DNA from 2 places in the Ensifer sp. Root423 genome. Region 2 is predicted to be linked to the other one. Evidence: riboswitches for the same ligand, from Rfam matches in the RefSeq annotation. Region 2 holds a riboswitch; the other holds the start of a gene.

Region 1 (3,398 bases), on a different contig from region 2:
CTGAAGGAAGCGGGCTTCTCGATGAAGGACGTGGTGCGCAACCACTATTACGTCACTGATGCCAGCTTCGCCGACCGGGTGTTCCCGATCTTCGGCGAAGTCTTCGGCGAAATCCGCCCGGCCGCAACGATGATCGTCTGCGACCTGATCCGCCCGGAAATGCTGATCGAGATCGAGGTCACCGCGCTTCGCGGCTGACCCCTTGATCGCGCCCACCCTCAAAACGATTCCGATTTAAGCCATTATGCGATAGTCCATAGGGCATGACTTCGCCTGACTTACGCTGAACCGGAAGACGCCCATGCAATTTCAAGGCACCGCCGACTATATCGCCGACAAGGACCTGATGATCGCCGTCAACGCCGCGATCCGGCTGGAGCGCCCACTGCTGGTCAAGGGCGAGCCCGGCACCGGCAAGACCGAGCTTGCCCGCCAGATCGCCGCCGCCCTTGGCCTCGAACTCATCGAATGGAGCGTCAAGTCGACGACCAAGGCACAGCAAGGCCTCTATGAATATGACGCCGTGTCGCGGCTGCGCGACAGCCAGCTCGGCGACGAGCGTGTCAACGAGGTCCGGAACTATATCCGCAAGGGCAAGCTCTGGCAGGCCTTCGAGGCCGATCGCCGCGTGGTGCTTCTGATCGACGAGATAGACAAGGCCGACATCGAGTTTCCGAACGACCTGTTGCAGGAGCTCGACCGCATGGAATTCCATGTCTACGAGACCGGCGAGATGATCGGCGCGCGTCACCGGCCGATCGTCATCATCACCTCCAACAACGAGAAGGAGCTGCCGGACGCGTTTCTGCGCCGCTGCTTCTTCCACTATATCCGCTTCCCCGATGCAGACACGCTCGCCCGCATCGTCGAGGTGCATTATCCCGGCATCCGCAAGACGCTGCTTTCGGCGGCGCTCGCCGCCTTCTACGACATCCGCCAGGTGCCGGGCCTGAAGAAGAAGCCCTCCACGTCAGAGGCGCTCGACTGGATCCGCCTGCTCGTCGCCGACGAGGTCGATCCGGCCGACCTCAGGGCCGATGCCAAGACCATGCTGCCGAAGCTGCATGGTGCGCTCCTGAAGAACGAACAAGACGTGCACCTCTTCGAGCGCCTCGCCTTCATGGCCCGCCGCGACGGATGAGGCCGGACGCGCACAAGGTCCTGATCTACGCCACCTGGCAGGACCGCCTGCTGGTCTTCGACGAGCCGGATTTCCCAGACATCGAGCTGCAGGTGCCCGGCGGTACGATGGAACCAGGCGAAAGCCCGGAGACATCGGCTCAGCGGGAATTCATCGAGGAAACCGGGCTGACGCCGCCGGAAGCACTCACCCATCTCGTCACGCAGGACTACCACTACCCGAAGGACGGCAGGACGATCTGTCATCGGCGGCACTACTTCCACATCGCCCTTGCCGGCGAGCAACGGCAGACCTGGATACATCAGGAAATGACGCCCTTTGGCGGCGGTGACCCGATCCGCTTTCGTTTCTTTTGGCTCGGTATCGATCAGGCTGACCGCCGGCTGGGTTATGGCATGCGGGATGCTCTACGCCTGCTGCAGACCAGCCACTCTCCCTGACCCTCTCCCCGCAGGCGGGGAGAGGGGACGAGGACGACGGCTGCCCCCAAGCCGAGACGTGCCGACAGCGAACCCGGCTACCAAGATGGGCCGAACGGCCGCTGAGCTTAACTCGTGGAACGATCGGGTGCGGCAAGGCCACTTCTCCCCGCCAGCGGGGAGAAGTCGCAGCAGCGGGATGAGGGGCAGCCGCCCCCAACGCGAATCGTTTTTCTTGACCCCCGCGGCCCACTCGCGCTATCAAATTCTCCGTGGTGATTTGGCCGGCCGGCTTGCAGCCACGTTAAACAAGTCGCTAAAGGGCCGAGGAAAGTTGGATTTCCGAGGACCGGTCGCGATCAATCGCTGCCGGTTTTTTTGTATTGATCGAGTGGAAGCCCATGCCCATCAAGATTCCCGATACGCTGCCCGCCTTCGAAACCCTCGCGCATGAGGGCGTGCGGGTGATGACCGAGACCGTGGCGATCCGTCAGGATATCCGCCCGCTCCAGATCGGGCTCCTGAACCTCATGCCGAACAAGATCAAGACAGAGATCCAGATGGCGCGCCTGATCGGCGCTTCGCCGCTGCAGGTGGAACTGTCGCTGGTGCGCATCGGCGCGCACCGCGCCAAGAACACCTCGGAAGATCACCTGCTCTCCTTCTACGAGACCTGGGAAGAAGTGCAGGGCCGCAAGTTCGACGGTTTCATCATCACCGGCGCCCCGGTCGAGACGCTCGAATACGAAGACGTCACCTATTGGGACGAGCTGAAGCGCATCCTCGACTGGACCGAGACCAACGTGCATTCGACGCTCAACGTCTGCTGGGGCGCGATGGCGGCAATCTATCACTTCCACGACGTGCCGAAGTATCCGCTGAAGGAAAAAGCCTTCGGCGTCTATCGTCACCAGAACCTCAACCGCTCCTCCGTCTATCTCAACGGCTTCTCCGACGATTTCGCCGTCCCCGTTTCGCGCTGGACCGAAGTGCGCCGCGCCGACATCGACAAGGTGCCGAGCCTCGAAATCCTGATGGAATCGAAGGAGATGGGCGTCTGCCTCGTGCACGAGAAAAAGGGCAACCGGCTCTACATGTTCAACCACGTGGAGTATGATTCGACCTCGCTGTCGGACGAATACTTCCGCGACGTGGATGCGGGCGTGCCGATCAAGATGCCGCACGACTACTTCCCGCACAACGATTCGACCCTGCCGCCGCAGAACCGCTGGCGCAGCCATGCACATCTCTTCTTCGGCAACTGGATCAACGAGATGTACCAGACGACGCCCTACGATCTCGCGGAGATCGGCACCGGGAAAAGCTGAGGTCAGATGTTCATTCCCTTCTTCCTCGAACTCAAGGCAGCGAAGGTCCCGGTCACGCTCCGGGAATTCCTGTCCTTGATCGAGGGGATGGAGGCGGGCATCGCCACCTTCGACGTCGAAGCCTTCTACTATCTGGCGCGCACGGCACTGGTGAAGGACGAACGCCATATCGACCGCTTCGACCGGGTGTTCCAGCACTGCTTTTCGGGTCTCGAAGCAGTCAACCCGATGGAAGCGAGCGAAGAGGCGGTCATCCCCGAGGATTGGCTGCGCAAGCTCGCAGAGAAGCATCTGAGCGAGGAAGAAAAACGCCTGATCGAGGCACTCGGCGGCTTCGACAAGCTGATGGAGACCTTGCGCCAGCGGCTGCAGGAGCAAAAGGGCCGCCATCAGGGCGGCTCAAAATGGATCGGTACCGCCGGCACCTCGCCCTTCGGCGCCTATGGCTACAATCCCGAGGGTGTGCGGATCGGCCAGGACCAGTCGCGCCACCGCCGCGCCGTCAAGGTT
Region 2 (3,398 bases):
GCTCTTCGCGGGCCTCGTCGGTCAGGTTCTTGTGCGTGGTCGTTCCCGGATGGGTGATCAGGCTCTTGCTGTCGCCGAGGTTGTTGGAGATGCGCACGATCTCCAGCGCATTCTGCAGCGCGAAGGCTGCATCCTTGCCGCCCTTCAGTTCGAAGGCGACGAGCGTCGATCCGCCGGTCATCTGCTTGGCGATGATGTCGGCCTGCGGATGATCCTTGCGGCCAGGATAGATGACCTTGGCGACCTGCGGCTGTTCTGCCAGGAAGTCGGCCACGCGGCGGGCCGTTTCCGTCTGCTGACGCACGCGTAGCGGCAGCGTCTCGATGCCCTTCAGCAGCGTCCAGGCGTTGAACGGCGACATCGCCGGGCCGGTGTGGCGGAAGTAGTCGTGCAGGTGCTCGTTGATCCATTCCTTGTCGGAAAGCACGACACCGCCGAGGCAACGGCCCTGACCGTCGATATGCTTGGTGGCGGAATAGACGACGATATGGGCGCCGAGTTCCAGCGGCTTCTGGAAGAGCGGCGTCGCAAAGACGTTGTCGACGACGACCTTGGCGCCGATCTGGTTGGCGAGCTTGGCAACGCCGGCAATGTCGATGACTTCGAGCGTCGGGTTGGTCGGGCTTTCGAGGAAGAAGACCTTGGTGTTCTTCTGGATCGCCTTTTCCCAGTTGGCGAGGTCGCGTCCGTCGACCAGCGTGCACTCGATGCCGTATTTCGGCGCCAGCGTCTCGACCACCCAGCGGCAGGAGCCGAAGAGGGCGCGGGCGGCGACGATGTGGTCGCCGGCCTTCAGCTGGCAGAGAATGGCGGCGGTGACGGCAGCCATGCCCGATGCCGTGGCGCGCGCATCCTCGGCGCCTTCCAGCATGCACATGCGCTTTTCAAACATGTCGTTGGTCGGGCTACCGTAGCGGGCGTAGATGAAGCCTTCGGTCTCGCCCTTGAAACGAGCTTCCGCAGCTTCCGACGTCTCGTAGACAAAGCCCTGGGTAAGGAAGATCGCCTCGGAGGTCTCTCCGTGCTGGGAACGGGTGGTCCCGCCATGGACCAGTTGCGTTGCGGGGCGCCAGTTTTTGCTCATGTGACGGTCACTTTCAAAAACAAAAAAACCGGCCGCGTGAAGGGCCGGTTTGACACCCGGCCTTTTTAGCTACTTGTTTAACGTGGCTGCAAGCCGACCGGCCAAATCACCACGGGATAAAGCTTCAATACTGCCAGGGTACGCTTGCGTCAATTCCCGGAGTTTGGTTTTGTCTCGCAACTGAAAAGAGGACTGCAATGGGCCGCGACACTGGGATTTTGGCCGATCGCGCGATCGCCGCGCTGTTAGAATCGGGACGCCTCAAAAGCGAGAAGCCGCTGGATGACGATCAGATCCAGCCGGCAAGCCTCGACCTGCGCCTAGGCTCGAAGGCTTTCCGCGTCCGCGCAAGCTTCATGCCAGGCCCGTCTCACCTCGTTGCCGACAAGCTCGACCGGCTGAAGCTGCACGTCGTCGATCTGACCGATGGCGCGGTGCTGGAAACGGGCTGCGTCTACATCGTGCCGCTGATGGAAAGCCTGGAACTGCCTGAGGGCATGTCGGCCTCGGCCAACCCGAAAAGCTCGACCGGTCGCCTCGACATCTTCACCCGCGTCATCACCGATCGCGCCCAGGAATTCGACAAGATCCCGACCGGCTACAGCGGTCCGCTCTATCTCGAAATCAGCCCGCGCACCTTCCCGATCGTCGTGCGCCGCGGCTCGCGCCTGTCGCAGATCCGCTTCCGCATGGGCCAGTCTATCCTGTCGGAGCAGGAACTGCAGGCGCTGCACGAGAGCGACGTGCTGGTGGCGAGCGACAAGCCGAACGTCAGCGGCGGCGGCATCGCGCTGTCGATCGATCTGAAGGGCACCGGGCCCGAAGGCCTGATCGGCTATCGCGGCAAGCATCACACCGCCGTCATCGACGTCGACAAGAAAGCGCAGCACGCGATCTTTGATTTCTGGGAGCCACTCTACAGCCGCGGCCGCGATGAACTGATCCTCGATCCGGATGAGTTCTACATTCTCGTCTCGCGGGAGGCGGTGCATGTTCCACCGCTTTATGCGGCCGAGATGACGCCGTTCGATCCGCTGGTCGGCGAGTTTCGCGTGCATTATGCCGGCTTCTTCGATCCGGGCTTCGGCCATGCCTCGGCCGGCGGCACGGGCAGCCGGGCCGTGCTCGAAGTGCGCAGCCACGAGGTGCCGTTCATCCTCGAACACGGCCAGATCGTCGGCCGCCTGATCTACGAACACATGCTGGAACGGCCGGATGGTCTCTATGGCCTCGGCGTCGGCTCCAACTACCAGGCGCAGGGCCTGAAGCTCTCGAAGCATTTCCGCGCCGAGTAGGGGATTTCGAAGCGCCCCTTACGCAATCCCGCGCAAGGGTGCTTGACAGATCGCCCCGGTTCGGGAAATTTCGCAGGCACCGCGGGTGTAGTTCAGCGGTAGAACGCCAGCTTCCCAAGCTGGATGTCGTCGGTTCGATCCCGATCACCCGCTCCATTCTTCCTCGTCCCGTTCCTTGTGTAACCGCGTTCTCGTGGTGGCCTATGGTCAGCTGCGCTGCGGCCGGTTACTTTACCGCTCGATGAATCACCGCGGTTCCAAGGGCCGCCCCTGCCACATGAGACGTGCCGGCCGCTGCCCATGAAAGTTCTTTCCCTTTTCGCCCTTTGCGCATCCTTGATCGCGACGCCGCTTGCGGCCGAGGCTAAGGATCTGCCGCTGCTGTTCGACGCGCGCGAACGCATCGCCAAGCCCGATCTCACGGGCCTGGCGCGCCTGCGTTTCTTGACGACGGTGGATTTTCCGCCGTTCAACTTCATCGACCAGTCCGGCAAGCTTTCGGGATTTCATGTCGATCTCGTGCGCGAGATCTGCCGCGAGCTCGACATCGAGGCCAAATGCCAGATCCAGGCCGTGACCTATGCGGAGCTGCTGCCGGCACTGGAAGAGGGGCAGGGCGAGGCGGTGGCCGCCGGTATCGCCGTCGGTCCGGAACTGCGCCAACGCTTCGGCTTTTCCCGCGCCTTCATGCGGCTTCCAGCGCGCTTCGCCGTCAATACGAAGGCGGCCGGCGCAGTCTCGGCACCGAGCGATCTCAAGGGGAAGCCGGTCGGTGTCGTCGCCGGAACCACGCATGAGGCGATGTTCAAGGCGTTTTTCCCGAAGATCGAGGCCAAGGTCTATCCCGACCGCGAGGCCATGCTGACGGCTCTGCAGAAGGGCGATGTGCCGGCGGTGTTTTCCGACGGCATGCAGCTGTCCTTCTGGATCTCGGGTAGCGCTGCTGGCGGCTGCTGCACGCTTGTCGATGGCGCCTACTTCTCGCAGCGCTTCCTCGGTGAAGGCCTGACGATCATGAA

The links. A riboswitch is a leader RNA that binds a small molecule or an ion and turns the genes downstream of it on or off. The one in region 2 is predicted to bind S-adenosylmethionine.
Region 1: another riboswitch for S-adenosylmethionine. It lies ahead of metA (homoserine O-acetyltransferase MetA); the one in region 2 lies ahead of ASD01_RS13650 (O-succinylhomoserine sulfhydrylase).

The regions. Positions count from the first base shown of each region.
Region 1 is NZ_LMEG01000034.1:145,312-148,709, reverse strand. It holds gene ASD01_RS24320 (RidA family protein) at 1-198, shown strand, start outside; gene ASD01_RS24315 (AAA family ATPase) at 302-1,141, shown strand; gene ASD01_RS24310 (NUDIX hydrolase) at 1,138-1,581, shown strand; SAM riboswitch at 1,823-1,900, shown strand; gene metA (homoserine O-acetyltransferase MetA) at 1,962-2,888, shown strand; gene ASD01_RS24300 (vWA domain-containing protein) at 2,895-3,398, shown strand, end outside.
Region 2 is NZ_LMEG01000012.1:211,503-214,900, forward strand. It holds gene ASD01_RS13650 (O-succinylhomoserine sulfhydrylase) at 1-1,084, opposite strand, end outside; SAM riboswitch at 1,129-1,207, opposite strand; gene ASD01_RS13655 (2'-deoxycytidine 5'-triphosphate deaminase) at 1,282-2,379, shown strand; tRNA gene ASD01_RS13660 (tRNA-Gly) at 2,461-2,535, shown strand; gene ASD01_RS13665 (transporter substrate-binding domain-containing protein) at 2,680-3,398, shown strand, end outside.